4 regions of the Companilactobacillus halodurans genome follow, and region 1 is predicted to be linked to each of the others. Evidence: predicted binding sites of a transcription regulator. Region 1 holds the regulator's gene; each other region holds the start of a gene.
The links. Region 1 encodes Rex, which represses fermentation and respiration genes when NADH is low (regulators of the CRP and FNR family bind a similar motif). Its sites were predicted from a motif close to TTGTGAANTANTTCACAA; they were not measured.
Positions count from the first base shown of each region.

Region 2: the regulator Rex is predicted to act here: its motif matches at 2,315-2,332, upstream of ald (alanine dehydrogenase).
Region 3: the regulator Rex is predicted to act here: its motif matches at 6,837-6,854, upstream of FHL05_RS01455 (FAD-binding protein).
Region 4: the regulator Rex is predicted to act here: its motif matches at 3,665-3,682, upstream of FHL05_RS01410 (acyl-CoA dehydrogenase family protein).

Region 1 is NZ_VDFO01000009.1:56,428-64,629, reverse strand. It holds gene FHL05_RS03535 (hypothetical protein) at 120-830, shown strand; gene FHL05_RS03530 (DUF368 domain-containing protein) at 871-1,722, opposite strand; gene FHL05_RS03525 (ABC-F family ATP-binding cassette domain-containing protein) at 1,808-3,721, opposite strand; gene FHL05_RS03520 (redox-sensing transcriptional repressor Rex) at 3,859-4,524, shown strand; gene manA (mannose-6-phosphate isomerase, class I) at 4,544-5,512, shown strand; gene FHL05_RS03510 (cation:dicarboxylate symporter family transporter) at 5,965-7,245, shown strand; gene FHL05_RS03505 (hypothetical protein) at 7,687-8,034, shown strand; gene FHL05_RS03500 (hypothetical protein) at 8,031-8,202, shown strand, end outside.
Region 2 is NZ_VDFO01000011.1:32,113-40,314, forward strand. It holds gene FHL05_RS04120 (APC family permease) at 1-23, opposite strand, end outside; gene tdcB (bifunctional threonine ammonia-lyase/L-serine ammonia-lyase TdcB) at 130-1,158, opposite strand; gene ald (alanine dehydrogenase) at 1,184-2,299, opposite strand; gene thrS (threonine--tRNA ligase) at 2,777-4,720, opposite strand; gene dnaI (primosomal protein DnaI) at 5,019-5,927, opposite strand; gene FHL05_RS12755 (DnaD domain protein) at 5,930-7,315, opposite strand; gene nrdR (transcriptional regulator NrdR) at 7,328-7,801, opposite strand; gene coaE (dephospho-CoA kinase) at 7,823-8,202, opposite strand, start outside.
Region 3 is NZ_VDFO01000004.1:1,750-9,951, reverse strand. It holds gene FHL05_RS01480 (helix-turn-helix domain-containing protein) at 1-1,081, opposite strand, end outside; lysine riboswitch at 1,221-1,394, shown strand; gene FHL05_RS01475 (amino acid permease) at 1,474-2,922, shown strand; gene serS (serine--tRNA ligase) at 3,242-4,531, shown strand; tRNA gene FHL05_RS01465 (tRNA-Asn) at 4,596-4,668, shown strand; tRNA gene FHL05_RS01460 (tRNA-Thr) at 4,760-4,832, shown strand; gene FHL05_RS01455 (FAD-binding protein) at 4,951-6,780, opposite strand; gene FHL05_RS01450 (FAD:protein FMN transferase) at 6,934-7,860, shown strand; gene FHL05_RS01445 (NADPH-dependent FMN reductase) at 7,961-8,202, shown strand, end outside.
Region 4 is NZ_VDFO01000003.1:70,285-78,486, forward strand. It holds gene FHL05_RS01395 (Cof-type HAD-IIB family hydrolase) at 1-677, opposite strand, end outside; partial or broken gene FHL05_RS01400 (electron transfer flavoprotein subunit alpha/FixB family protein) at 749-1,726, opposite strand; gene FHL05_RS01405 (electron transfer flavoprotein subunit beta/FixA family protein) at 1,719-2,516, opposite strand; gene FHL05_RS01410 (acyl-CoA dehydrogenase family protein) at 2,526-3,650, opposite strand; gene FHL05_RS01415 (hypothetical protein) at 4,012-4,407, shown strand; gene FHL05_RS01420 (collagen-binding domain-containing protein) at 4,355-5,725, shown strand; gene FHL05_RS01425 (Lrp/AsnC family transcriptional regulator) at 6,036-6,449, shown strand; gene FHL05_RS01430 (ABC transporter) at 6,581-8,164, opposite strand; partial or broken gene FHL05_RS01435 (ABC transporter ATP-binding protein) at 8,157-8,202, opposite strand, start outside.

The sequences.
Region 1 (8,202 bases):
TGGCTAACTTGATTATAAAATTCGCCAAAAAAACTGTTATATTTTATTTTTAAAGAATTATAATGCAAATGAAGTGTAATTGTGGATGAGTTATGTTACAAAATATGGGAGGTGTTTTAATGAAAACAACAACGAAAATTTCATATGTCGTTTTAAAGTATGATGATCAAACAGATAATGTTTATACGAAAACATTGAATAATGCCAATCACGCTTATGAGCTACCTAAGTCGACTTTTGTCCAAAAAGAGGACTCAACTTTAGCTGATATCAGGAAATACGTTATTTCAAAGATGATTGATTTTAATGTGAAAATCGATGAAAAACATCTCTTTTTTCCTTTTATCAATGTTTATACTGAAAATCATGAACGTGTCTTTAATTACGTTGCTTTGATTTTTGAATCGAATAAGAATACTTTTTCTTCAATGAATTACGAGTCATGGCATCGAGTAAAGTATGACCATGATACTAAGAGCTGGAACTTAGTTTGGGGGAGTGGATTAAGTGATCCGGTCGACTTTAAATTTAAGGATACAGCACTTAATGAATATGCTGCGAACCCTAAACATAGCGATGAGATGGAATTCTCAAATATCATGCAATTTGTAACTAGGGAAACTGAGGATTTTCCCATTTTAGGTTTACTATCAGGAAATCAATTTACGATGAAACAAGTTTTGCATTACCAAGATTTACTGGGGATGGACGCTTTAAAGCCAGGCAATGATGCTACTTTTGAGAATCGCTATTCAAATTCGATTCAACAGGTTAAAGATAATCGTGTCACCACATCATACGAAATAAAAAATGACTACTTAAAAAAATAACGTTGAGATAAATGATAAATTCATTTTCTCAGCGTTATTTTTATTTATATTTATCTTCCAATTTACTCATCCACAGAGCTAGTCCGCAACCGAGAATAAAGAAGACGATGCTTAAAATCCAGTCGATACCTGTCACGCCTTGATAAGAAATACTTTCGGGTGAATAAGGATTAGGAATCAAAATTAGAATCGTACTGGCTAAAACTATTCCCAAAATGAAGTGATAGACCCTTGAGTGATGATGTTTGATTAAGTTTTCCATGGCTTTAGAAAAGACCAGCATAGAAATCACGCCACCGATTGCGATGGGGATGAAGACGAGTGGATTAAAATCCTTAAATCCTTGCAGCATCGGCGTGTACAATCCTAAGATAATCAACAAATTAGATGGACTTAAACCAGGGACCAAAACCCCTAGCGCAATCAAAATTCCGGCAATGATGAAGCCAAAGAAATTAGCAGGGATCGTTCCAAAGATTTCACTCATGAAGAAGAGAAACAATCCACCACCAATCAACATGGAGAAAAACCATAAAAGGTCAATTTTGTCACGATCAGTTCGTGAAGTTGATTCTTTGATTAGGGTAGGGAGCGTTCCTAAAATTGTTCCGGCAAAGCCCCACAAGACGATAACTTGATAGTGTTGTAATAAATATTCTAATGGTTTAGATAAGACGCCGATTCCGACAATCCCACCGATTCCTACCGGCAGAAAATAAAGGAAGTCGCGTTTGAAGTTTTCACGGACGTGTGCCATAAAGCTTAAGAGTCGTTCATAGATTCCTAAGATGGCGGCTAAAACGCCACCTGATACTCCAGGAAGAATGAAACCTAAGGCAATCACGATACCTTTGATAAATCTACTTAAAAAATTATCTTGTTTTGTTTTCATTGGCCCTCTTTAATAAAAAGTCGTTTAAATTAAATTATCAGATTCATTAGATTAAGGCAATAAAAAAATAGACTAAAGAGTCTACTTATGAATTGAAATCTTCCAATTCAATCGACTTTTCGGTCCATTCTTCTTCAATTTTATCTTGTTGCTGCTTGTTTTCATCGAGTTCTTTTTGCAAGTCGGCCAGTTTGCTATAAGAAGTGAGATTTTCATCTTTAGTCATTTCTTTTTGAATAGCAGTATTTTTGTCTTCGAGTTCAGTCAATTGTTTCTCTAATTCATCAACTTGGCGACGTAATTTGCGTTCTTGTTTTTGTTGCTCTTTAGATTGTTGATATTCAACTTTCTTTTCACTAACAGTTGAAGACTTCTCTTCTGACTCTTCAACAGGCTTGTCAGTGGTTTTTTCTAAGTAGTAGTCATAATCCCCAAGATAGATTTTACTGCCGTTAGAACTGATATCAACTATCCTATCAGCTAGGGTATTTAATAAATACCGGTCATGGGAAACGAAGAGGACAGTTCCAGCAAAACTCTTCAAGGCGTCTTCTAAGACTTCCTTACTGTCAATGTCCAAATGGTTCGTCGGTTCATCCATTACTAAGAAATTATCATTTTCCATAGATAGTTTAGTCAGCATCAAGCGAGCTTTTTCACCACCAGATAAACCAGCAACAGGCTTCAAAACGTCATCGCCGCTGAACAAGAAAGCACCTAATTTATTTCGAATAACTTGTTCATCTAAACGAGGATATAGGTCCCAAATTTCATGCAAAACATCTTTTTTAGGATTTAAACCTTTCAGATTTTGATCGTAGTAACCAATTTGAACATTGGCACCAAATTGACTAGTTCCTTTGATCATAGGAATCTTGCCTAAAATAGATTTAAGAAAAGTTGATTTACCGATACCATTAGGTCCAATAATACCAACACGTTCACCTTTTTTTACATCCAAATTGATAGGCTCAGACATGATTTGATTGTCATAACCGATTGCGGCGTCCTTAACTAGTAAAACATCATTGCCACTTTCCTTGTCGATATCAAATGAGAAGTGGACTGAGCCTTGGTCACTACCAGGCTTATCCAAGACATCCATGTGTTCCAATTTTTTCCGACGACTTTGAGCCATCTTGGTAGTTGAAGCACGAACGATATTTTTTTGAATGTATTCTTCGGTTTTTTTGATTTCCGCTTGTTGTTCTTCGTAATGTTTCCAAGCAACCTCTTGATTTTTCTTCTTTTCTTGAAGATAGAACGAGTAGTTACCTGAATAACGAGTTGAGGAATGTTGATTGATTTCAACGATTTCCGTGACAACTTTATCGAGGAAGTACTGGTCGTGGGAAACGATAACTAAAGCCCCGCGATAGCCCTTCAAATAATTTTCTAACCATTCGACCGTATTGATGTCCAAGTGGTTAGTTGGTTCATCCAATAACAAGATATCGTGGTGTTCCAAAAGCATCTTAGCCATCGCCAAGCGAGACCTCTCGCCACCAGATAAAGTTGAGATTTGGTCATGCCAAACTTCTTCGTCAAAGCCAAAACCCTTGAGAACGCTGCGAATCTCAGATTGATAGCCATAACCATTTTCTTGACGGAAAGTCGTTTGCAAACGGTCGTATTCTTTTAAAATTTGATCGTAGTCGGCTACGGTTGGATCTGCTAATTTTTCTTCCAGTTGGTGCATTTCTTTTTCCTGCTTTTTCAAGTAGTCGAAGACGTGCTCCATTTCTGAGAAGATTTCGCTGTCACTATTCAAACCAGAATCCTGAGCTAGATAGCCAATATTAGTATCTTTTTTTAAGGCAATATTTCCACTATTGTAGCTTTCTTGGTCAGAAATGATTTTTAAGAGAGTTGATTTGCCAACTCCGTTGCGGCCCACTAATCCAATTCGACTGTTGTCTTGAATTTCAAAACTAACATTTGAGAAAAGTTTTTTGGTACCGAAATTTTTCGTAATATTTTGTGCTTGTAATAGAATCAAGTTTATAACTCCTTTATATCTTCACAATTTTATCATTAATTAAGAATTTGTGCCTTTATAGGATTAACGTGTTGCGTTTTTTATGATTTTTATTTAGTATAAATGTTAGTGAAATGACACACATATGGTGGTAAATTATGACAAAAACAACAGTTCCAAACGCAACGATAAAGCGTTTACCAATTTATTATCGATATTTCCAATTTCTCAAAGATGAGGGCACAAAAAAAATCTCTTCTGGAGAACTATCAGAAGGGGTTAAAATCGACAGTGCTACAATTAGACGTGATTTTTCATATCTAGGTGCACTTGGAAAACGTGGTTATGGCTACGATGTCAACGATTTGGTAGCTTTTTTTAAGAAGCTTTTAAATCAAGACAAGAGAACTAACGTAGCCTTAGTTGGTGTAGGTAATTTAGGTAACGCCTTACTAAATTATAACTTTTCTCGAACAAATAATGTTCGAATCGCGGCAGCTTTTGATATTAATAAAGAAATTGTCGGAACAGTTAAGAGTGGAGTTCCAGTTTACGATATCAGTGAACTTAAAGAACAACTCCATCTTCAACAGATTGATGTCTGTATTTTGACAGTTTCTTCTAACGCTGCCCAGACAACTGCTGATATTTTATCAGATGCTGGAGTTCGTGGAATTTTGAACTTTACACCAGTTATTATCAATGTTCCAAGCAGCATCCGCGTTCACTATGTCGACTTGGCAAATGAATTGCAGACGTTGATTTTCTTCTTAGACCGTGATAAATCGAACAAGATAGAAGAATCATCAGAAGAAACAAATTAATTTTTTGGGGGAAATTTTTATGAGTGAACCATTATTCTTAAAGCCAGTATTCCATGAAAAAATTTGGGGTGGCAGAAAACTAGAAACAAAATTTGGATATGACATTCCCGAAGGTTCAATTGGCGAGTGCTGGGCTATTTCCGGACATCCACACGGCAGATCAGAAGTCGAAAACGGAGAATTTGCCGGTCAATATGTTGATGACCTTTGGAAAAACCACAAAGAACTATTTGGCAATCCTAAGGGAGAAGTATTCCCATTATTGACTAAAATTTTGGATGCTGAAGCTAGTTTATCTGTTCAAGTACACCCAGACAATGAATATGCTGCTAAGCACGAACATGAACTAGGCAAGACAGAATGCTGGTACATCATCGATGCTGAACCAGGTTCATACTTGATTTATGGGCACAATGCTAAGAATAAACAAGAACTAGATCAAATGATCGAATCCGGAGATTGGGACCACTTGTTAAGAAAAGTTCCAGTTAAAAAGGGTGAATTCTACTATGTACCAAGTGGAACAGTTCACGCCTTGAACAAAGGAATCATGGCATTAGAGACACAACAAAGCAGCGATACCACTTATCGTCTGTATGATTATGACCGTGTAGATAAGACCACAGGCAAGAAGCGTGATCTCCACATTAAACAGTCAGAAGATACAATCATTGTGCCTCATAAAGACCCACAATTAGATATTGAATCAAAACAAGTTGGTAAAAACAAATTTACAACCTTTGTAAAACCACCAATCTCACCATTCTTCTCAGTCTATCACTGGGAAATCAAAGAACCAGCAAACTTAAAACACCAAATCGGTAAGTATACACTAATTTCAGTCCTAGATGGAACTGGAAAGATTACCGTAGATGGAAAAGATTACGACTTGAAGAAAGGCATCCACTTAATCGTACCAGCCACAGTTAGTGAATGGACCTTGGATGGAGATTTGGATATTATTGCATCTGAATCAGGCGAAGCCTAAGAGAGTGAAGGTGGGGCGACCAGCTCCCGGAGGATAGCCTAGCTTCCCGAATTACTCGCGCTTTTTGCGAGTGATTTGGGAGGCGTAGCTATCTTGTAGGGAGTTGCCCCACCGTAACTCGTTTCCACTATTAAATAGAAAGAATGGTTATTCAATTAACCAATTTTGGTTATTAAATTCTTTCACCCACATCTCATAACCAAAACCCAAATTCTAATAATAAAATCAAAAATAATTCTAAAATACAGAATACAGGAAAATAAAATCCGTATATTCTGTATTTTTTTACTTCAAAATAAACTAAAACAAGAACAATCTTTACACTTGCTTCTGTAAATGTTCGTATAAATTAATAATATGAAAGAAATTTTAATTTGAAATCGTTAACATTTTCCATTTTAAAGAAAAGTCTTCTATAATTAAAATTAAGTTACTTCAAAGGAGAATTAAAATTGCAAAGACAACGGTTTTTTCGAATTAGTCTAGGATGGCAAATCATCATTGGTTTGATTCTAGGTATTATTCTTGGACAAGTATTCTACCAGAATAAGGCTGCTATCCAAGTCATGCAGAACATTGGAACAATGTTCATCTCCATGATTCAAATGATTGTTTTACCAATTGTAATATCCTGTTTGACAGTTGGTATCGCCAATATGGGTGATATTAAAAAGTTGGGCCGGATTGGATTAAAAACTTTAATATATTTTGAAATCATGACCACACTAGCGATTATTATTGGTATTATCGTCGCTAATGTTACTCACCCTGGTACCTTTATTGACATTCACAGTCTAAAAGGTTCGGATATTAGTCAATATACAGCGAGCGCTAAATCTGCCAAACATTCGGGTATTTGGTCGATATTGATGAGTATTATACCAACTAACGTCTTCGCCTCACTCGGCAAGGGTGATATGTTGCCTATCATCTTCTTCTCAGTCTTCTTTGGCCTCGGAACAGCTTCAATCGGTAAGCAAGGCCAAGTTATCGTTGATTTGTTGAATGCCGTCGCTAATGTTATGTTCAAGGTCACTAATTGGGTCATGCGGACAGCTCCTATTGGTGTCTGTGCGTTGATTGGTGTTACAGTCGGTGAAATGGGATTCGGTTCCTTGAAGCCGTTGCTGCTCTTTATCATTATTGCCTATGCCACAATGGCGTTTTTCGTCTTTGTCGTTATGGCAATCGTGGGACATATTTTCCATGTTAAGTTTTATGAATTATTCAGAATTATTGAAAATGAAGTCACTTTGGCCTTTACTACTGCCAGTTCAGAAGCAGCTTTGCCAAAGATGATTGAAAAAATGCAAAAATATGGTTCTTCAAAGGGAATCGTTTCATTCGTTATTCCAACGGGGTATACTTTTAACCTTGATGGATCAGCTATTTATCAATCTCTTGCTGCCTTATTCTTGGCTCAAGCCTACAACATCAATTTGACCCTTGGGCAACAAATTACCCTTGTTGTGGTATTGATGTTAACATCTAAAGGGATGGCCGGAGTTCCCGGAGCATCGTTTGTCGTACTCCTAGCCACGGTATCGACTATCGGTGTGCCAATGCAAGGTTTGACCTTCATTGCTGGGATCGACCGTCTTGTAGATATGGGACGTACCGCTGTTAACGTTGTCGGTAATTCTCTTGCAACAGTTATTATTGCTAAGAGTGAACATGAATTCGATGACGATAAGCGTCAAAAGTACGTTGCATCATATAAGCGTGGGGATTAGTTAACTCCCTGTGATATAGACGATTTAAACACATAATTGGAAGTTGCCAAACTCGACTTTCAAGCATTAAAGAAAAAGCTACTAATTCGTATTTTGAATTAGTAGCTTTTTTGGTCTGCATCAAAATGTATTGGGGGGATTTTTTTCTAGAAGCAACTTAGAATGTTTATTCTCAAGAATAACTTAAATAAGGTTTCGGAATAATTTTAAATTCTGAAACTTTATTTTTTTAAATCAAATATTTTATAGAAAGTCAAATTATTAGCTCCGAAATTCAATCTAAATATTGAAAAATATTTTGCAAATATTGACTATTATATATTAAATCTCATGATATAATTCTTTTAGTAAAATGAAAGGGGATTCATAATGCACAAGTCAAATAAATTTTATAAGATATTATTTTGCTTGGTTATGATTTCTTTTTTTGCATGCCTTTTTATGAGTGATAAGTCCAGTGAAATTCAAGCAGACACCTTGGATTCTCCAGTTGCTAATTTGGACTTAAAGGATGAGGTAACGGTTGTACCCAAACATGAGCCAACCGATGATGTTAAGAAATTCTTGGGAATCTGGTTGACTTCAGGATACAATCTACAACCGAATGCGAATACTTATGTCGTTGAAAATAACACGACTAAACTCTATACCGATCAATCGAGATCCTTTGCTACTTTTTTGCTGACGGCTACATCTTGGGCCCACTATCAATGGTACGAAAGTAGCGATGGAAAAACTTGGTCAGAGGTTAAAGAAAAAACGGCGGGAATAAAAAGAATCTTACTTTGACACCGACAGAAGTGGGGACAAAATATTATCAACAAAAAACAGCGTGGTATATGTTTATTTCAGCATTATCGCCAACGGTTTGGTCACAAGTTGCAGCGGTCCACACCTTAGATAGCGACGTCGATGTTGATGATTTAACAGTCACAACTGATGATGATTATATCTATA
Region 2 (8,202 bases), on a different contig from region 1:
AAACCAGTATCTTGATCGCCCATAATATTAACCTCCAATACAAAGAGAAACATCCATTTTCGTTTTTTAAAAAAGAAGAGATGTTGCACCTCAGGATGCAGCATCTCTTGTTGTCTTCAAAAGTTCTGTCTAGCCGATTCCCCCATCAGCTTCAACTGGTTTGAAGAAGTGGTCGATGATTTCTGATACTCGGCCCAAATCAACGTTACCACCAGATACCATAGCAACAACTTTCTTATTCTTGAGCCATCTGTCATCAATCTTATGTGATTCAAGAGCTGCAACTGGAAGTGCACCGGCACCTTCAGCAACAACCTTTGTTCTTTGTAGCAAGTCTTTCATTGCTCCAGCAATTTCATCTTCATTAACAAGAACAATTTCATCAACTAATTGACTAACAATTGGGAATGTAATGTCACCAGGTGTAGCAACATCCGTTCCATCAGCGAGTGTAAAGTCATCGTGATGTTTTGTAATCTTACCAGCTTTAACTGATGAATACATGCCGTGAACGTTTTCTGATTGAACACCAACAATGTGAATTGATGGATTAAATGATTTCAAAGCAACTGCGATACCTGAAATCAAGCCGCCACCGCCGACAGGAACGATAACTGTATCTACATCCCAAATATCATCTAGGATTTCCAATCCAATTGTTCCTTGTCCAGCAATAACATATTTATCATTAAATGGATCAACGATTGTCTTTCCTTCACGTTCAGCACGTTCACGCATCCATTCGTGGGCATCATCAAAAGTTGCTCCGTGAATATCAACTTCAGCACCGTAGCCACGTGTTGCATCACGTTTCATTTGTGGTGCTTCATCTGGCATAACAACTGTTGTGTCGATTCCAAGAAGGTGACCTGTTAAAGCAACACCTTGAGCGTGGTTACCAGCAGATGCTGTAATAACGCCACGGTCACGCTCTTCTTGACTTAAATGATTAATTTTATTGTTAGCGCCTCTGAATTTGAATGATCCAGTCAATTGCATGTTTTCTAGCTTTAAGAAAACATCGCCACCAACAATATTTCTACTCAAAAACATTGATTGTACTAAAGGAGTCTTACGGGCATATTTACCAACAATAGCCTGAGCCTCTTGGATATCGTGAATATCTACCATAGTATTAACATTTACGCCTTTAATCATTTTTCTACCTCACCAATTTTTTATTTTAATTAACGGATAGTTCTTTCAAATCTGTAAATGGAACATCTAATGAATCAGCTAAGCCTTTGTTTGTAACTTTACCCTCATAAATATTTACACCAGAAGCTAATGCATCATCATCCATGATTGCTTGATCAATTCCCTTATCAGCAATTTCCAATAAGTAATCGATATTGCCTTTTGCCAAAGCCATTGTAGCTGTACGTGGTACAGCACCAGGTTGATTTGGAACAGCATAGTGAATGATTCCATCTTTAACGAAGATTGGGTCATCAATTGTTGTTGGGTGGTCAATTGTTTCAACAGTTCCACCTTGATCAATTGCGACATCAACAACAACGCTGCCTGGTTTCATTGATTTAATCATGTATTCTTTAACCAACTTAGGTGGTTTTGAGCCTGGGATTAAAATTGTTGAAATAAAGACGTCAGCATCTTTGATTTCTTTAGCCAAGTTTTCTTCATTTGATTTAACAGCACGGAAGTTTTGGTCAGCAAACTTCTTTTGAAGTTCTTTGATACGTTCATCCTTTAATTCAATGATTACAACTGAGCATCCCATACCTAAAGCTAATTCAGCAGCATTTGTAGCAGCATTACCACCACCAAAGATAACTACGTTACCAGCTTCGATTCCTGGAATTCCTGGTAATAGAATTCCTTGTCCTTGGTGTTGAGCTTCAAGATAATAAGCTCCCATAATCACAGATCTTCTACCGGCAATAGCACTCATAGGTGCTAATAATTCCAACTTGCCATCTTTAACAATCGTTTCGCCGCCAATAGCTGTTGTTCCAGCTTTCATCATAGCTTCAACTGTTGGTTTAGATGATGCCAAGTGTTGGAATCCCCAAACAATCTTGCCTTTTGTAAAGTATTGATATTCTTCTGGATCTGGTTCCTTAACTTTAACGATTAAATCAGCTTTCCAACCATCAGCATGGCTAACTAGTTTACCACCAGCTTCAACATACTCATCGTTAGAAAATCCAGCACCAACTCCGGCGTTCTTTTCAACAAGAACTTCATTTCCGGCATCGACCATTTTACGAACATTTTCTGGAGTAGCCGCTACACGGCCTTCTCCTTCTTTTTGTTCCTTAATAATACCAATTTGCATACTCACACGCTCCCTTTGTGAAGTCTATAACTATTTCCTTACAAATGCATGATAACGCTTACAAAAAGAGCTGGCAACGCCTTTTTTTACTTCACAAACTGGGATTTTGGAGGTATCCACTGGTAAGATTGGCTTCCAGAAATCCAAAAAAACTTTGATTTCACAATTATCACTTTTTGATTAATATATAATTGTTATATTTATATCAATATAAATAAACAACTGTTCATAAATCGTGAACAATGTTGCTATATCGCCTTTTAGATACTATTTAAATTTAAAAAGTACCTCTGGTCCTTTTTTTAATTAATTTAATTCTCAAAAATTGACTGAAATTTTTGAAACTAGTTTTTATGTATAAACATGTCAAACAGCTTAGATTGCTCATTCTTTAACAAATTTTAATTCAATTAAAAAAAGCCTAATCACGTTTTTTACGTGGTTAGGCTTAAAAAATTTAACTTTTATTTGACTTTATTAATCTTCACGACTGAAATTACTAATATCAGCCACAACACTATTAATGAACATCTTAGCATTTTCTGATGAAGAATCATCTTGACCGTACTTTCTTACAGAAACGGTAGCATCTTTAACTTCATCATCACCAACAACAACTGTGTAAGGAATCTTCATTGTTTGAGCGTCACGGATCTTGTAACCCATCTTCTCATCACGATCATCGATTTCAGCACGGATATTCTTAGCACGTAATTCTGAAAGAACATCATTTGCATAATCTGAGTGAAGTTTATCATTAACTGGAATAATTCTTACTTGTGTTGGAGCTAACCATGTTGGGAATGCACCCTTGTACATTTCAATTAGGTATGCAATAAATCTTTCCATAGTTGAAACGATACCACGGTGAATCATAACTGGACGGTGATCTTCACCATCTGAACCAACATATGTCAACTTGAACTTCTCTGGTTGCATGAAGTCTAGTTGGATGGTTGACAATGTTTCGTCATTACCTAGAGCTGTCTTTGTTTGAACATCAAGTTTTGGACCATAGAATGCAGCTTCACCTTCAGCTTCGTAGTACTTAAGACCAAGGTCATCCATAGCACCCTTAAGCATTGATTGTGATCTATCCCACATTTCATCATCATCGAAGTACTTCTCTGTGTTAGCAGGGTCTCTGTAACTTAGACGGAATGAGTAATCTTTGATATCGAAGTCTTTATAAACTTCAACCATCAATTGTAGTGTACGTTTGAATTCTTCTTGAATTTGATCAAGAGCAACGAATGTGTGACCATCATTTAATGTCATTTCACGAACACGTTGCAAACCACTCAACGCACCTGATTTTTCATATCTGTGCATCATACCTAATTCAGCAATACGAAGAGGCAAATCTCTGTATGAACGGTTGTGGTGCTTGTAAATTTGAATATGTGAAGGACAGTTCATTGGACGAAGTTCTAGCATTTCGCCATCACCCATATCCATTGGTGGGAACATGTCTTCACGATAGTGTGCCCAGTGACCTGAAGTCTTATAAGCATTTAAGTTCATAAGGATTGGTGTATAAACGTGTTGGTAACCCCAAGCAACTTCCTTATCAACAATGTATCTTTCAATAACACGACGGATTGTTGCACCATTTGGCATCCAATATGGAAGACCGGCACCAACTTCTGGATCAACGAAGAACAAGTCAAGATCACGACCAATAGTTCTGTGGTCACGTTCTTTGATTTCTTGACGACGCTTCAAGTCAGCTTTTAGGCCATCTTCTTCATAGAAGGCTGTACCATAAATTCTTTGAAGCATTGGGTTACTTGACTTACCTTGCCAGTAAGCACCAGCAACTGAAAGCAATTCAAAGTGTTTCAAAGCACTAAGATTTACTAGAACTGCATCGTAACCGAAATCAACAAATCCATCCAACTCATAAACAGGAATTTGGACTGATTCAATAGCACCAATCAATGATGACTTGTATGGATCATCTTTGAACATTTCTACAAGGTCTTTCTTGTCCATCATTGATCTTTTAATTTCATCATTGTTTTTGATGATTTTATTCATCAAAGCAGTAATTTCTTTTAATTCATCAACGCTGATTTGTCCTGACTTGCTATCAGTGTCAACGTAGAAACCATCACTGTTTGATTGTTTTTCACCGAAGTGAAGATCTGATTTAAAGTTCTTAGCTGCAGCACTGAATACCAAAGCAGCAGTATTTCTAAGTACCTCTTGTGCATCTTCTTTATCTTCAGCTGAGATAATTTCAATCTTACCGTCTTGCTTGATGGGACGTTTTAGATCGACTAATGTATCGTTAAGTTTACCAGCAACAGCTTTTTTGCCCAATGATGTGCTAATTGACTTAGCAACGTCCAAAGTAGTTGTGCCTTGATCAAACTCCTTAACTGAATCATCTGGGAATGTTAATTTGATTTTTGACATAGACCTATCCTCCTAAAATTTTGATAACAAAAAAATACGTCCCTGAAGTATAAACATATTCAAAAATATGCATATACTTCAGGGACGTATTTCGCGCGGTTCCACCCAGTTTAAAACTGTACAACAAATAACAGTTTTCTCTCATTTAGTTATAAAGTAACTGACAATTATACAATTTTAAACGAAAATGGTAACTCCAGTAATGGGTAAGCTTCCAGTAATCGTACCCTCCCTGAGTAGAACCGAAGTGTTATCTTTCATTGGCTTCATTTAAACATTAATTTTTTATTATTGCAAGCTATTTTTGAAATCTTCTGTTTGGACCAGTCACGATCACTTCACGAGATAGATACTTAACTCGCTCCATAATTCGTTTAGCTTTAACTGGCTCTTCTTCACCTCGTTGGTTTATCGACAAGTGCTTTTCCAATTCATTCATGGAAAAATTCGACGAAAAGAAAGTTGGTAAATTCTCTTGCATTCGATATTGCAAAATAACTCCCAAGACTTCATCCCTAATCCAACTAGACATTGAATCAGCACCAATATCATCAAGCATTAAAATTTCAGCATCTTTAATCTTATTGACCTTTTCTAAAACGCTATTAGTTCCAATTGAATTTTTCATTTCAATGGCAAAAGTAGGAAAATGCATCAGGGTCGTATGAACATCATGTTTAAATAATTCATTTGCGATTGCTCCCAAAAGATACGTCTTGCCAACGCCAAAATCACCAGCCAAATATAAACCAGGAATAAATTTTTTTTGATTTAAATAATGATCAATGAAATCTAGAGCTTGACTCAAAGCATCCTCTCGACCTTGACCGCTGTAATCGTCCAATTTAGCATTCCGAATATCAGAAGCCATATCCATCAAAACAAATCCAGACTCATATTGATCTTTTTTCTCGCGGTTTTGCAATTTTTCATTTGGATAATAGGCAACTTCAATATTGTGGTTGCTGACAATCAATTTAGGATAATAGCCCTGAGTCAATTCACTTTTATGGTGCTTATTATTATAAAATTCATAAATGCTAGCAGCACTGGTAGAAATAGCATTGGGATTAATCTCATCGCTATTTTTTTTCAAAAACTTTTGAACATCTTCGTCTTTTAAAGCTGCATTAAGAAGACGGCGATAATCCTCCGTCAAATTCTTTGAATTTAAATATTCTGCCAATCTGCTTCCTAATTTTTCCATGCTTAATTATCCTTATTTCTTAATCGTTTTAGTCTATCTTGAAGATTAGTCTGATTCTTTTGAGTATTTTGATTCTGAGGAACCTTTGCTTTAACTTTACTCCAATCAGTAGCTTGTTCAACTTTACGATTTTTATTGTTATTGAAATGTCGTTTGGGATTACGAGGCTTGGTTTGAAAATCATTGATTCTTTGCAAAGCCTGTTCAGCCGTCTGAACCTTATTTTGCTGCCAATCATTAGCCATTGTCTCCATCAAAGGCAGCGTTAATGTTGGTGAATTTTGCAGAATATAATAGACCATGATATTCAATACGGAAACTGGCAAATAACTTTTCATTGCCATATTTCGTAATGCCCTTGATTCGACTGTACCAGTAAAACCACCGCTCTTTTGTTTTTGAGCAGCTAAAAAGTCTGCTGGGGTCATGGTTTTAGCTTGTTGTAAAATTTGTTGCTCAGCACGATTCCAATTCTTGGTTGACGCATTTTCATCTTCTTTAGGACTCGAAACTTCTTCCAAAGCCTGCTTCTTTACAGAAATATTGACATTCTTTTCAAAACGGTCTTGAGCTGATTTTTTGAGTCTTGTTGGGTCAATCTTATTAGTCACGATATTGCATGTTTTCCCAATCAAATTGATCAAAGTCATTTCATCTAGTCCATAAAAGGCATGCAAATTCAAAATCAATTCTTGATTTTCTAAGACATTATCGGAACTGATTCGATAAGATTGCTGCAAACGGTCCGTAATTAATTCCCAGTCGAGTGGCTCCATCTTTTTCTCATTTAAAGATGGATTTTTCTTTGAAGGCTGTGTTTGGAAACTATTTTGAGTATTCTTAACTTCTGAAGGCGTGTTGATCAAATCATTATTGCTCAACTGAAAAACTTCTAGAAAGTCTTTTGTGATTTCTTGGGAATTCTTCAAAACAAGATCAGAGTGAGAATATTTATCAGCCAATAAATGATACTTTTTCTCACCTACTTGTTCGTAAAGAAAAATGCTCATTAAGTCATCCTTAAAGAATTCATCAGGTGATAATGGTTCTATCAGTTGATAAACATAGTACGGTCCCAAATCATCTTTCTTTTCAAATGTCCTGATTAAACCTAAAGCTTCAGCTTTGATTCGAGCCTCATAAAACCGTCTTAAATCAATGCCTAAAAGCCCCAACAAATCGGCGTGGGGCTTTCTTTGCGTTACCAATTCTTTATTGGGAACTTTCTCCCATAACAACAAATAGAGACTGAATGCCTCAATCCCTAAAATTGGTAAATATAAATCTGTTAAAATATGTCGATCATCATCGTTTAGATGACCATTGGGTAGACACCAATAGCCTACTAGTGGCGTAAACTTATCTGATGCAAAATTACCTGTAGACACCGGCACGCCCCCTTACTTCTTATCCAACTTTTTACCGTTAGACATCATTTCTTGAACTTCTTTCATAAAACCATTCATATCCTTAAATTCACGATAGACGCTGGCAAAGCGAATATAAGTTACATCGTCAACTTTAGCTAGAATCTTCATCACATGTTCACCGATAACTTGTGATCTGACTTCGCTCTCACCAGTTGCTCTAATCGCATTTTCAACTTTATCAACGATATCGTTCATTTGGTCCATCGTAACTGGTCTCTTTTCAGCAGCTCTAACTAAACCACGTAAAAGCTTTTCACGACTGAATTCTTCGCGATTGCCATTTTTCTTAATAACTAAAAGTGGTGATTTTTCTAATCTTTCAAACGTCGTAAATCTTGTACCGCAATTTTCACACTCGCGTCGACGTCTAATAGCACGTCCTTCATCACTGGGACGACTGTCAATAACCTTTGATGAATCATGATGACAATGTGGACAAATCAAGATTCTAACCTCTTTTCTTAATTAAAGTTGTGATATCAACTTATCAAAATCTACTTGCAGATGATCTAAATCACTGGAATTATCGATAATAAAATCCGCTCTTTGGTTTCTTTCATCCATCGACATTTGAGAATTGATTCGCTCTAAAGCAACTTTTTTGCTCAAACCATTACGTTCCATAAGTCGTTTCAATTGGACTTGTGGTTTGATATTAATACTGATTACACCATCAAAATAAGCTTGATACCCGCCTTCAAACAAAAGGGGTATCTCGAAAATACTGATGGTTGCACTTTTTGAATTCTTAGTTTCAGATATAATTTTTAAAATTCTTTTCTTAATCAAAGGACGAGTAATCTTATTGAGGCTTTTCAATTTTTGATAATCGCCAAAAACAATCG
Region 3 (8,202 bases), on a different contig from region 1:
CATTATAGATACCAGTAAATTCGTTTTGGTCAACGTTTGAGAAGAATTTATAGATATCTTTATATAAATCCGTATAAACTCGTTCTTCATCGGAAGTGTACATCGTATCTAGATGCATGATTGAATAAGGCGCCATAATATAATAGAATACGATGTCTCTTGTGACGTAGGTCATGATGTGTTTCAAAGTCTTTTGATTGTGATAAACACTCATGTCGTCGTGATAATGTTCTTTCAAAAAATCTATAAAGTGATAAACGAGCGCATAGAATTTCGGGTTGATTCTAGCATTAGCGTTGATTGGTTGTTCAAAAGCCGTATCGCTAGGTTGAAAAGCGGTCTTTCTAAAGAGATTGACTAACTTATTTTCATTATCCAACGCCAAAATAGGCACAATTGGATAATCCTCATGGGTCAAGATATCCTGACCAAGCATTTGATCACCGAAAACATCGTTATAATAAGGCAATTCTTCGATGTAGTTACGTTTGATAAGTCTAATCCGTGAAATAGCTAAAAAATATTTTAATTGAATATGAACGATTGGATTATCGAATTTGATCCCCGCGCGTCCGATAATCTGGTCGATTGAATTTTCTTGGATTAGTGTAAAAGGCCATTCTTGACCGTGATAAGTGTACCAATAAACATAATATGCCATCCAGCGGATATTCTTTTCGTTTCCTTTGATTTCTAGTGTCGAGTTAGAAATCTTCAGGCCAAAATTCTTTAAGAATGCACGGAATTTTGACATCCGTCGGTTCAAAGTTGACTTACTGGTAAAGTGGTCGCTACTAAAACTTTCAAATGAAGGATTAGAACTAGTCAATCCATAATTGAAAGCTTGGAAAACGATGGAATTTTTAACCAAGTATAGTCGATAAGTATCGATGGCAATTTTGCTGAAGTCGATTGATTCTATCTTTGTATCGCTAGCATCAATATCGGGAGCGACGTCAGCAAGGTCTTCTAGTAATGCTTGGAAAATATTATATGTTTTTTGGTAGGTGAATTGTAGTCGGTTACTGATATTACTCAAGTTTACTTCACGAGGAGGTAACGATTTAATCACAGTTAGCATGTGGTATTTCTCAACGTCTTGCTTACTAAGAAAATTTGCTCCAACATATGTCTTCCCCCGGTAACGTTATAATTAAAAAAGTTTAATAATATACGAAACACTACTTGCTACTATCTTAACATTTATTTATAATGTTTTGTAATCAGATAGAGGTGCAATCTTTATTATTAGTATTTTTGAGTGCGGATAGGGTACTTTGAAAAAATATGAAAGGAAAGTTTGCCGAAATCATGTTATCCCTACTTGGTAATTTGATTGGGCTATTGCTTAATAGGCAGTAGACTGTCGCTTTTTGCGTTGAGCTATTGATTAATGGGATAATTATAATCCTTATTGTCGGTAGTTCCTCTGATAATAAGGATTTTTTTTATATCCAAAAAGGGGAATGAAAGATGGAAAATAATGATGTGAATAGGTCGTTGAAGACCCGTCACTTATCGATGATTGCGCTTGGTGGTTCAATTGGAACTGGGCTCTTTGTCGCAAGTGGCTCGTCGATTTCAACAGCTGGTCCAGGAGGAGCTTTGATAGCTTATGTGGCTATCGGTATCATGGTGTACTTCTTGATGACTAGTCTAGGAGAAATGGCAACATATATGCCAGTCTCTGGATCGTTCGCTACATATGCAACAAAATTTATCGACCCTGCTTTTGGGTTTGCGCTAGGTTGGAATTACTGGTTCAACTGGGCTATCACACTGGCAGTCGACCTATCTACAATTTCTTTAGTAGTTAAGTATTGGTTCCCAAGCTGGACTTCGTGGAAAATCAGTTTGACGTTCATGATAATCCTCTTGGTAATTAATTTTATTTCGGTAAGTTCATTTGGAGAAACAGAATATTGGTTGTCATCAATCAAGGTTACCGCCGTTATTATCTTCTTGATTGTTGGTATTTTAAGCATTCTTGGTATTTTAGGTAATCAAAACTTTGTCGGATTGACAAATTATTCATATAAGAAGGCACCTTTTGTCGGAGGAATACCGGCAATCCTAAGCGTCTTCGTCGTTGCTGGGTTCTCATTTCAGGGAACTGAATTGATCGGTATCACAGCTGGTGAATCAGCAACGCCAGAAAAGAGTATTCCTAAGGCTATCAAACAAGTCTTTTGGAGAATCCTTCTATTTTATATTTTATCAATCGCTGTTATTGGTGCCTTGATTCCTTATACAAGTCCTAACTTGTTGGGTTCAGGTGCTGGCGATATTGCTATCAGTCCATTTACGATTGTCTTTAAGAAAGTCGGGATTCCTTTAGCCGCTGGAGTCATGAATGCTGTAATTTTAACTTCGGTTATTTCAGCTGCTAACTCAGGTCTTTATGCTGCTAGTCGGATGCTTTGGTCAATGAGTAAAAATGGCATGGCACCTAAGGCTTTTCAAAGAACTAATGGTCGTGGGGTTCCCGTCTTCTCACTTCTTTTGACAGCGCTAATTGGAGCCATCGCGCTATTTACAAGTTTATATGGCGACTCATTTTATGAATTACTAGTTGCTGCTAGTGGGTTGACTGGATTTATCGCTTGGCTGGGAATCGCTTTTTCCCATTACCGCTTCAGAAAGGCTTACCTATATAAGGGATACAGTCTCGATGATTTGAGATACAAGGCTAAGTGGTTCCCATTTGGTCCAATTTTAGCCATTATCTTAGGTATCATTATTATTTTGGGTCAAGATGTTCGTTCAATGGTTAATTTCAACTTTGGACGTTTATTGATTAGTTACAGTGGTTTGATTATTCTCTTTATTTGCTGGGCTTACTACAAGATTAAGCATAAGACTAAGTTCTTGAAACTTGAAGATATCGATGTTGAGCAAGAAAAGAAGGATAATCATTACTAGTTGAAATTTGTGATGCTTTAAACTATTATTAAAGATGAATATAACGCTAAAAGAGTGCCTACTCACAAACCCTTCAGAGAGACGATGGTCGGTGTGAATCGTTAAGGTTTTTATTCCAGCATTCTATGGTAACGGGTAATTCCGTTCGGTTTGATCCGATAAAATCTGAAAGTGCAGTGTATTTGCATACGCTGAAACTGGGTGGTACCGCGAATAGTCGATTCGTCCCTTTATTGGGATGAATCGGCTATTTTTTATGCGTTAGTTTTTATCAAAACTGTTTACTTATGTGGCACAGTTAAAATATAGGAGGTTGGTCATGTTAGACATTAAGTTGATTAGAAAAGATCCAGATTGGATTAAGGATAAATTAGCTTCACGTGGCGTTAAGGCTGAAGAAATCGATGAATTGCTTTCATACGATGAAAAGCGTCGTGACTTGTTAGTTAAGACTGAAACATTGAAAGAAAAGAGAAATAAGGTTTCTCAAGATATTGCAACAAAGAAACGCAACAAGGAAAGTGCTGACGATGAAATTGCTGCTATGAAACAAGTTGGTAGCGATATTAAGTCAATCGATAGTGAACTTGAAGAAGCTCAAGAAAAGATGAATTATATTTTGGTTCGTCTTCCTAATATTCCCGACGATTCTGTTCCTGTTGGACCTGACGAAAGCACTAATGTGGAAATCAGAAAGGTTGGCGCTATTCCTAAGGAAGGCTTCAAACCTCGCCACCACTGGGATATCGGTGAAGAACTAGGAATCTTAGACTTTGAACAAGCTACAAAGGTTTCTGGTAGTCGTTTCGTTTACTACATTGGTATGGGTGCCAGATTGGAACGTGCAGTTTATAATTTCATGTTGGATCAACACCAAAAGGAAGGCTATACCGAAGTAATTCCTCCATACTTAGTTAACAACGATGCTATGTTTGGTACTAGTCAATTTCCTAAGTTTACTGAAGACGTTTATACCGTAATGGTCGACGAAAACCCATTGACTTTGATTCCAACTGCTGAAGTTCCATTGACGAACTACTTTGCTGATAAGATTTTGGATGAAAAAGACTTGCCTAAGTATGTCACAGCTCTAACACCTTGCTTCCGTTCTGAAGCTGGTTCTGCTGGTCGTGATACTCGTGGTTTGATTAGAATGCACCAATTCAACAAGGTCGAAATGGTTAAGGTGGCAAAGCCTGAAGAATCATACGACGAATTGGAGAAGTTGACAGCTAATGCTGAAAACATTTTGCAACAATTAGGACTTCCATATCACGTTATCGTTCTTTCAAGTGGGGATGCAAGTTTCAGTTCTGCTAAGACTTATGACCTTGAAGTTTGGATGCCTGCTCAAGACAAGTATCGTGAAGTTTCAAGTTGTTCAAACTGTCTTGATTTCCAAGCTCGTCGTGCTCACATTCGTTATCGTGATGCTAATGGCAAGACTAGATTGGCTCACACATTGAATGGTTCAGGACTAGCTGCTGGTCGTACAGTTGCTGCAATTCTTGAAAACAATCAAAATGAAGACGGATCAGTAACAATTCCCGATGTTTTAGTACCATATATGGGTGGCGTAACAAAAATTACTAAAGAAAATGCCAAATAGTTATTGACCTAAAGCCGATAAATTGATAAAATTTAATAGTTCTGTTAAAGAGCTATTGAATTATTCCGGATTAGCTCAGTTGGTAGAGCATCTGACTGTTAATCAGGGTGTCGTCAGTTCGAGTCTGACATCCGGAGTTATAATACTTAGGAAAACCTAGGTGTCCAATAAATTACATCTAGTTCAAAGAATTAGATGTAATTTTTTTATAGGTTTTTCTTTATTTTTGCCGTCTTAGCTCAGTTGGTAGAGCATCGGTATCGTAAACCGGCGGTCACAGGTTCAAATCCTGCAGACGGCATAGATAATGAAGTGAAATATCCTTCCAAGTAAACGTTGAGTAATCAACGTTTACTTTTTTTTTGCAAAAAAACACGATAACCAATCTTTTGATTATCGTGTTTATTACTTTAATTAAATTATTTTATTTGGTTTAAAGCATTTTGAACAGCTTCTTTAATTGCCTTACTTGAAGCGGAAGCACCAGAAACTGTATCAACATCAGTTGAGTTCTTCTCAACGATTTCTTGAGGAAGTTCTTTAACAGCTTTCAGTCCGTAATCGTCAGATTCGCTTTGTTTCAAAATTTCGATATTTTCGATATCGGATTTATTTTTGGCAGTGACCCGAACAACGATTTCATTGCCCATGCCAGCAGTTGACTTGCCGATATATTGGTTAGCTTTAGTTTCAAAATGTTCTTCACCAACATCAGAGCCTAAACCAGATTCGTGAACGCTAGCTGAAGAATTGGCATCAGTTTGGACTGTTTCAACTTTAATTTCAGGTTTCTTTTCGGCAGCATTTTCACCGGCAATTTTACCGAAGATTAAATTCTCAGCTAGGTTGCTGCCACCGTTATACTGACGTCCCATCAAACTGCCCAATTCACCAGCAGCATAGAGATGTGGTATAACGGCGTTATCATTGTCGACGACCTCAGCCTTGGAGTTGTGAACCGGTCCACCTTGGGTATTCAACAATCCTTGGACCATTGCCAAAGCGTAATAGGGACCATCGTTATCAAAGGCTGTTAGAGTTTTTGCATCACGGTTATAAGCATAATCGTGTTTTATCTCGGCAAAATGATTGAAGTCTTTAATCGTTTCTTTTAGTTTATCAACTGATACATTCATTACTTTACTTAGACTTGCTAAGTCGTCAGCTTTAACGACTGCCTTTAAAAATTCTGGATAAGGAGCATTCTTGTCGTTTTTCAATTCATCGTATTTCTTTTGATCGAAGACGACGTAAGGGTGGCGTTGAGCATTTGGGATTCTCCAATTGCCGTGATCTTTGATGTGTCCATGTCTATGGATTTCATTTTCATCGAAGTAACGAGTTCCATCGTCTCCAACAACAATCAAGCTGCCTTGATGGAAGGCTGGCCAATCGAAGGGAAGAAATTGCGAACGTTTGCCGTCAGCAGGCTTTGGAGTTAGGCCATGAAAGATGCCATATGATTCATAGTTGTTCATGTTGTAAAGTTGAGCACCAACTTCGCTAGCCATCTTAACGCCGATACCTTTGTTATAAAGCGAACCGATTGGGTTCAAACTAGTTTCACCAAGATAGTTTTCAACCATCTTGTGGTTATTTTCAAAGCCACCTGTTGCCAATACGACGCCGTTATTTGCACGGACGTTGAGCAGTTTACCGTTACGCTTGATTTGAACGCCGACGATTGCCTTAGTTTCAGGGTTTTGAATCAAGTGTTCTGCTGGCGTTTCATACAAAACGTCAATTTTATCAGCACGGTCTAAAACTTGTTGACGAAGGTTCTTCCAAAGGGCTGAATCAGCGACACCTTCGTGAACAGCAACTAAATCATGAGTAGCTTGACCACGAAATTCGGGGTATTCGTGAGCCATAAAGTGCAAGGCTTTTGAAACCGGTGAGTCAGGGTGTTTTCTCATGATAAATGGCTTAACGCCCAAATATTTTTCTAAGTAATCAGGGATATTATAAAGTCCCTTAACATAAGTCTCCATTAAATCTTTATCGTATGATAAAGGAAATGCAAGGTCTTGATAATATTTTCTCAAGTCATCTAAGTTAGAACCTGAAGAAATAACTTGACCAGCATAACGGGTATTTCCACCTTCATGACCCTCTGGAGCAGAGTCTGTAATCAAAACTTTACTATCGTTATCCGCAGCAAATCTAGCGGCAGATGCACCTGCGCCACCAAAACCTAAGACAATGACGTCATAACTTGCATCCCATTTTATTTTTGAATCCTCAAACATTTAATTCACTCCATTTCCTCACAATGTTAGGATTAATATACCGCTAATTTGTGATATTGTGAATAAGTTCCCTTTGTCGAGAACGACAATTAGAGCTATCATGAGAGAGCTTGCAAGTGTTTATCTATTTTGAAAACGAATTGAGGATTTTCCATGGGATTAATAAATAAGAGCTATTACGCTTTAGGAACGCTGATAAATTTATCAGTCGCAAAACCCAGTAGCATCGATGATTTAGATGCTGGTTATGCGCTGATTCAAAAGTTTGAAGATAAATTAACTGTCAATCGAAAGGAATCTGAGGTCATGTCGATTAACCACCAAGCAGGTAAAAGACCAGTCTCAGTTTCGCTCGATACTTATAATTTGATTAAAAGAGCTGTTTTAGTCAGCCAAAAGCACTTAGGCTTCAATGTTGCTATCGGTCCCTTGGTCAAGCTGTGGAAAATTGGCTTTAAGGGTGCCAATAAACCAAGCGATGAAGATATTCAAGCACGTTTGAAAATTATTGATCCAGAAAAAATTATTTTAGACGATGCAAAACAATCCGTCTTCTTACAAGAAAAGGGTATGGAGATTGATTTAGGTGGTATCGCTAAAGGCTATATTGCTGATGAAATTAAAAAATTGTGGTTAAAACGAAATGTCAAAACCGGAATTATTGATTTAGGTGGCAACGTCTCATTAGTAGGACCAAGTCTACATGAAGATGGTTTGTGGAATATCGGCGTTCAAAATCCTCTTAAACCTCGTGATGTTTCATTAGGAGTCTTACGTACTCCTGAAAAATCGATTGGTACTTCAGGAATTTATGAGCGTAAATTAGTTGTTGACGGTCATGAATATCATCACATGTTCGACTCAAGAACTGGTTATCCGATTCAAAATAATTTAGCCAGCGTCACGATTGTCAGCGATAAATCTATCGATGGCGAAATTTGGTCGACCTTAGGATTTTATCAAGGTATTGAAAAAGGCAAAGCGATGATTGAAGCTCAACGAGGGATTGAGGCTGTTTTCATAACTAAAGACTTGGAAACTGTTGTAACTAGTGGCTTGAATAATTTCAAACTAATATAAGTATTTTATATATTACTAATATAAAAAAGTATATTGATTTAATTAGTGAAACATTTTACAATGAGCTTGGGAAATTAATATAAATGGGATGATTTTTGATATGAATAAATTTATAGCAATTGTTGGATCAAATTCAAAGAAGTCGACTAATCGTGAATTATTGCAGTATATGAAGCAACATTTTCAGACCAGTGCTGAAATTGAGTTAGTCGAAATCAAAGGGTTGCCACTCTATAAGAAGACGCCTGATCAATTCGTTCCGCAACGGGCTAAAGATATTGCCAAAAAAATTGTGGATTCAGATGGCGTTATTATTGCTACACCTGAATATGACCATTCAAT
Region 4 (8,202 bases), on a different contig from region 1:
TTATCGCCAAAGGTCATGATTTCATCGTCAGCAACATTGAATTTCTTCTGCAATTCTTTCAATCCCACAGCTTTATTGACTGTGTTATCACTGATCAATTCAGTATTATAACCTGAAGTTTGACTGGCAAGACCGACCGGCAAAGCCTTTCGTAGATTGTTCATCATACTATCAAAATCAACATGATTATTAAAAGTAACCCCAATACTAGTAATCTTATCCTCAAGACGTTTAGCAGTTACTGTTGGTAAATCTACTACCCGTTTCAAGTGATTATAGTAACGATAAGTTAAATCATAAGCAGCTTGGGAAATTGTTTGGTCCACATAAGCTGACTTGACGCCGACAACCAAATGTTCAGCGATATCAGTTGGTTCAAATTGATGATTAATAATGTCTAAAGTTTTTGCCACGGCATCCTCTGGAATTGCTTGAATCAACAATGGTGCATTCTCACTGTATACGACAGCTCCGTTTTGTGAAACAAAATCCATTTCTGATTTGAATTCATCAAATTGATTTTGCAAACGTTGATATTGAGAGCCACTAGCGGCCACTACACGAATATTTTTCGAACGCAGTTGTTCTAAAATCTTTCCAAAACGTTGATGATTATAAGTGTTTTTATCATTTAAAAATGTTCCGTCCATATCAAAAGCGACTAGTTTAATGGCCATTTTATTACCTCTCTTCAAAAAATAACCATTTAATCATATCATAAGTCGCTATTAATGAACTAATACTTAATTTATAAAACTGCTTCTAAAGCTTTAGCAAATTCTTGTGCATTCCCGACAAAGTAGTAATCTGAGTAATTGAATATTTGGGCACTGGCATCAGTATTAGCTGAAATAACCACTTTAGCATTGGAAATACCGGCTGTGTATTGAACTGCACCTGAGATACCTAAGTTAATCAACAATTCTGGAGCAACTGTTTGACCACTTTGACCAATCTGGTCATCAATCGTGAATTAGTCTAAGTCAGTTAATGGTCGTGTGACACCAACATTAGCATGTAAACGTTCGGCTAATTTCTCAGCGGTCTTAATTGCAGCTTCAGAATTATTGCCTCGACCTAAAGCAACGATTCGGTCAGCGTCGACGACACTATCACTTGTCTTAGGTGGCAAAACCTGACTCTTAATTTCTAGTTGAGCATCTTTTTGCCATGTGAGATTGGAAATGTACTCAACTTGTAAACTTTCATTATTCTTCTTCTCGGCGGAAAAGACATTGGGACGCGCTGTGGCCATCTGTGGTTGGTGATTAGGAATCGTGATATCGCACATGATGTTATCGCCATAAGATGGTTTAGTTTGAACTAAGAGGTCGCCTTCAAAACTCAAGTCAAGACAATCAGCAGTCAAACCAGTTCTCAATCGTGCTTGCAATCTTGGAGCAATTGAACGTCCAACAACAGTTGCTGGGAAAATAAAAGTATTCGGAGTTCCCTTTTGTTTGATCAATTGATCTAAGGCATTCGTAACTTCCAAATCGTCGCCACTAGCTAAGTCATCATCTTTGATAACCAAAATCTTATCAGGGCCGTATTCAGCCAAGTCATTTTCCAATTTGGCGGATTTTCCTTCAATCAAAATTACGACAACTGGGTCATGACTGACTTGATTCATTTTTGTAATCAATTGATAGGTTACCGGATTGATCTTTTGCAATTCAGTTTCGGCAAAAATCCAATTTTCCTTAATCACTGTCATTTTATTCATCCTCCGTCAAAACATTTTGTTTCTTCAAAACTTCAACTAATTCCTTAGCTGCATCAACTGGGTCGTCGGCCAATTTATGACCTACCTTGGCAACTTTTTCAGGTGAAGAGATTGAACGAACGATTGTTGGTGAACCAGCTTGACCAACTCGTGAATCTTCCAAACTCAAATCACTAGCGTGCCATGTGGTAATTGGTTTGTCGAAACTCTTAGCAATTTCAACGACATTCGTATATTCAGGTTGATTGATCGTATCCGTTACAGTAACTAACAAAGGCAATTTAGCGGTGATTTCTTGAGCAACTGTTTCCAGATTACGTTTGATAAGCAGTTTATCAGCTTTTGGCTCAATGCTATCAGCGTAAGTAACTTGAGAAACTTGCAACAACTCAGCAATGATGGGACCAACTTGGCCAGTATCGGCATCAACTGACTGTTGACCAACTAAAACTAAGTCCACGTCGCCAATTTTTTCAATTGCTTTACCTAAAACATAACCAGTGGCTAACGTATCAGCTCCAGCAAAAGCTCGGTCAGACAAAAGAACTGATGAATCAGCACCTAAAGCTAAGGTCTCTTGCAAGGAAACGGCAAAATCGTCTGGTCCCATAGTTAAGGTGATGACTTCTCCACCGACTTTTTCTTTGATATCTAAGGCAGTTTTCAAGGCGTGCAAATCATAAGAATTGATGACTCCACCTAATCCACGACGGTCGATATTTTTAGTTTTTTCATTAATTTTGACATTAGTAGTTTCTGGAACTTGTTTAATGCAGACAACTATTTTCATATTTTCCTCCTAGGCACGATTCTTTGCTTCTATTAAAGCAATCTCTGTTCTCATTTTTTCAACAGTACCTTCAGCGATTTCCATAGCACGAGCATCCCTGATTAAATGTTCCACAGGATAATCCAAACTATAGCCGTAACCACCTAAAATTTGTAAGGCATTGTCACCTGATCTAACAGCGCTGCGACTTCCATAAGCCTTAGTCATAGCAGCTTCTTCTTCATAATCCTGACGATTATCTTTTAACCAAGCAGCTTTTTGATATAACAATTTGGTTGTTTCTTTAGCAACAGCAATATCAGCGACTTTACGTTGAATTCCTTGCATTTGGATAATTGGCGTATCAATGGCTTTTCGGTGCGTTGCATAATCAGTAACAACATTGAGCTCATGTTCCATAATTCCCGTTAAGACAGCGCCCATCAATACACGTGCATCATTATGAGCACTGTCGCCGATTTCCTTACCCATACCAACTTTACCGAGCAAGTGATTTTCATCGACTTCAATATTATTCATAACGATTTCGCCAACTGGAACACCAGTCAAGCCTAAGAAGTTTTCTTGTTTACCGAATTCAAAGCCAGGCATATCTTTATCAATGACGAAAAATGATAATTCTTCTGGAGCTGTTTTGACTAGAACGCAATAAATCTCAGCCAAACCACCATTAGTAATCATGATTTTGTCACCATTGATAATCCACTTGTCGCCTTTTTTTTCAGCGTGGGAAGTAATGCCTAGAGGATTAGAACCACCACTTGGTTCAGTCATTGAAAAAGCAATGATTCTAGATTTAGCTTGTGGTAAATATTCATCTTTTAAAGCTTGATTACCATATTTAACGATTTGGTCAACTGACTTAAAGTGACCTTCTAAGGTAACAGCCAAACTGGCATTTCCACGCGCAATCTCATTGATCATGGCCGCCGTCGTTTCACCATCGAAACCGGCACCGCCATATTCTTTTGGCAACATCGTGCTCAAAAAATCATATTTTTTAATTTTTTCTAATAAGTCATTCACATATGAACGAGTCCGATCGATTTCCATATCATAGGGAGCAACTTCATTTTCAGTGAACGACTTCACCATTCTCAGTAGTATCTCTTTACTTGTTTGTTTTTGATCCATTAGAATTCTCCTATATGTTAAAATTTTCACATACGATTATAAAAAAATATCCAAAGGATATTTGCTACTTTTAATTTTAAGATACTTTTTTAATGTTTTAAATATAATTATTTTATATATTTATTAATTAAAATCAGTAGTTTATTGAAAATATTTTTTATTTTTTTGATTATTATTTTGATTTTGAAATTTCTCCTACTGCCCCAAGCACTAGAGACGCTTGGCTTCACCAAATGTAATCGATTACAAATGGTTGAAAGCAATTACAGTTAATATTTTTTCATCAAATGTTATTGACATAGGCATAGAATTTTATAATAATAATAATCACAAAAAACTTATAAACGAGGTTCATTAAATCATGTTAAATACCCGGGGCAAATTCTTTAGACTATCATGTATTACCCTGAGCACAACAATTCTACTAAGTATCACTCCTAGTATCCAAGCGTACGCTGCTGATATTGCGACTGAGGAAACGTCTGATATCAACCAAACAAAAAACGATTGGACACCTTCATCAGGTGGAAACGTGACAGATGATTTTAAAAATAGTGACAATAACGAATTAGGTTATGCTGCTCACTTCCATATTTTTGCTAAGGAAGCTAACCTTTCGACGCATACAAATGGTAACCTAGCCGTTGCTAATTTATCAGGTGATGCTGGATTCGGTACCAACATCAAAGATGATATGGGAAAAGTTGAAAAAGATATTTCTTATATTCAAAATGGAATCAAGTTCTTTTGTTTCTAGCAATGGCGATCGGACTAATAAAGTAACTTTCGGTACAGACAATGACGTTTTACTATCTGATACTGAAGAATTGATGGTCAATACATCAACTATCAGTCACCTTACTAAAGATGAAGTTTTCCAAGACCAAGGCAACAACACCTACATTGACTTTGATTCATACTTTAACGTTTTAGCTCAAAAATCACAGGCTATCACGCAAAGAGATGCTCATGACAAATTAAACGATAAAAATTTTGCTGAAGACATCAATAACCGTGTCATTGAATTAGATGACTACACTCCTAATAAGGAAAACAAAATTGCTTTTGATTTAGATAGCAGCGTTCTTGAAAAAAGTACGCCTTTGAAAATCAAAGGACTTTCATCAGAAGCTGGTGGAACAAATATCGTTATCAACGTTGATTTGAAAGGTAAATCTAGTTACGATATGAAATCACAGATTCAACTATTCTATACTGATGGAAACAGTACTGATCCAACTAACCGTCCTAATCATGAAACAGAATATTTTGACGACAATCACATTCTTTGGAACTTTTATGACAGTTCACAAGCAGATGGCGTTTATCGCGGAACAATTAATTTTGATGCACCTTTCCAAGGTAGCGTCCTTGCAACTAGTGCAACAGTTACCGTTAATCATAACTTAGATGGAAATATCATTGCTGAAGTGGTTAATGTTAAAGGTGAAACGCACCGTTGGGATTATCAAAATGACTCTTCATATGATGAAGCTGTTGATGAAGACAAAAATCCAGAACCAACAAAACCAGATATTGATGAAAGTGACGAAGAAGATTTTGATGAAGATTTAAGTACAGATTCAGGTAATGAACCAGATACAGATGATGGAGAAAATTCAACTGACGACTCGAATGAAGAAGATGTTGACTCAAATACTGATTTAGATACCGATGAAAACGAATCAACAGAAGACCCAGACGGAAAAGACATTGAACCAGACACAGATACTGACTCAAGTTCTAACCCTGACACTGATCAAAAACCAAATACAGATTCAAATTCAGAATTACCAATTACAAACGGCTCCTCTGAAAGTAGTTTTGGTCAGGAAACAACACCCAAAACACAAAGTACCCGCTCTTTAAGTACTGGAAAAGCTTTGCCAAACGTATTAGAAACTGTTCAAAATGATGTTGCTACACCAAGTTCAACTTCCAAAAACAGTTCAGGACTCTTCCCTTCAACTGGTGGCACAAGTGGATTGATTGCTTCCATTTTAGGATTGGCATTACTGGCATTACTGGCAGTATTCTCAATTATCAAAGTAATAAAAATTAGGAAAAACAACTAATCTAATAAAACCACTTATTAATCACTAAAAAAGACACGAATTCGAATTTATCGAATTCGTGTCTTTTAATGATGATGTTTTTCAAAAAGCAATGTTATTTGAGTAGTTATTAGTCTAATCAAAAGATTTTAATCTGTATGAATAATGCTAAATCTTTTCACTTTAACTGAAAACTCACTTGTAATAGGAAAAGTTGTACATTTTAAAAGTTTTTGAATTATCTATAACATAAACAACGACTACTTTCATAGTAAATTTTTCTCTATTTATTTATAATACTGTGTATAAGAAAGTATGAGGTCATTTCTAATTGGATAAAACAGATTCAGAAATATTGAAATTGCTAAATAGAGATTCACGCATCAAAAAAAATAAAATTGCGGAATTAGTTCACCTAACTCCTCCTGCAGTGGCAACGAGAATCGAAAATTTAGAAAATGATGGCATTATAAAAAAATATACGGTTGAAGTCGATACTGCCAAAATGGGATATTCTCATCAAGTTTTTATTCAAACACAGATGGAATATTACAGCCACGAAAAATATTTAAAGTTCATCCACAAAAAAAGAAATTTCATTCGCCATCATTTCCGAATTTCTGGTCAAATGAATTATATGATTCAAGCTGCCTTTCATTCTAGTTCTGAACTAAATGATTTTTTAGAAGAGTTAAATGCCTATGCCAATTATCAAGTTTTAGAAGTCATATCTGAACTCATCTAAAACAATTACCCCATTTGAATAATGATACTTAGGCTTTATTTAATAAAACAAAATTATCGAAACAATTCAAATATATTCTCCAAAAGTAAACCAAAATAAAGCTGACGATATTTTATCATCAGCTTTTTTATTTATTCAAATTGATGCCAAAATTTTAATTGATAGTGATGGATTATTATTATCGCAGCAATGCCGATTAAAACAAATACCCCTAGATTCAATAGCCAAATTTGTGGAATAAAGATTACAGCCATTGAATACGAAGCAATAACCACTACTCCAAGAAAAATAATTGCCATCATCGACAATATCAATCCTATGTTACCAGCGCCTCGATTAAAGAGTTCAGAAATGTTGGTCCAATTAGCTAAACGTAAGCGATAATCACGGGTGAAATAATATTGACTCATGAAATACGTCCCCAGCGTCACGCCTAAAACTAAAGATATTGACATAATCAAACCGATTTGCATTACCACAGCTACTATTCCCATAATAATCAAATTGATCAATAACTGAACCACAAAGCCCAATAAGAATTTACGATATAAATAACGGTTCATTGAAATAGGTAACGATTTGACAAATTTAAAATTCATTCGATCTGAAGATATTAAATTGCCAACCAATGATGTTTCATTCGTAGTTAAAATTCCCATCAATAAGCCACCAACAAAAAACACTCCCAACCATTTCACAGGTAAGTCCGTTGGGCCTTTAATCATCGCAAAAGTAAAGATAAAGATTAACGGCGGCAAAATTGAACTAGAAAATACTTGGAGCAATACATTAGGTTCTTTCAATAATTGACGGTTATAAAAATCAAGTATCTTATTTAAGTCACGACGATGAATGGATTTTCTTTTAATTGATTTCTTTGAAAAAGCAGAATTTGCTTTGGTCAATTGGTCATTCAATCCTGGTAAAACCAGTAATTTAACAGCTATTCCTAAAACAAATAATGTTCCTATTAAAATAAGCCCAGTTAAAGTACTTCCAATAGAAATAGGATTAAGAAACATTTTAAAAAGTGGTAAAAAAATCGGTGTTAAGACAAAATTGAATCCCTGAGTTGCTGGATTGCTTGAACTATTGATGAAGAAAAAGACGCTCATAGCAATAATCAAACTAGCGGCAATTAAGCTATTCATAAAAGCATTAGGATTCTTTTGAAAGAATTTCGTTTTAGTTAAGCCAAAAATAACTAACGAACAAATCATTAATATAATTGCAATTATTAAAATAAATACTCCAACGCTCAATAAAATTGCTATTGGTATTATCATCCCTGCATACCAAGCTGTTAAAAAAAAGGCCAATAACATCGGAAGCGTGAATGGGATAAGGTCTAAAACAATAATCATGATTTTACTAAAAAAGATTTCCTGTTCCCTAAAGGGTAGTGGTAAATAGCTAATCAAATCTTTACTGGCAAAAAAGATATTGTAAATTCCTGAGATACTTCGTAAAAATGCCAATAAAATCGATAAACTGACATATAAACTAAATGTTCCCGGAAATTTGCTCAAATTCAACGAAAGCATGGGTACTCCTAAAATAAATAGAAAAATCGCCCCATTTATTAGAAATTGAAGTTCTAACTTTTTAGTTAGATTATCCCCAACGCTTCCCTTTTTTCTCAAACGAGCGGTTATTTGTGGATTAAGCAAACGTAAATCTACTTTTAATAAAGCTTGTAATTGTCTCTTATCCATGGGACTCACCTTCGATATCTTCAACTAGGTGGCAATCA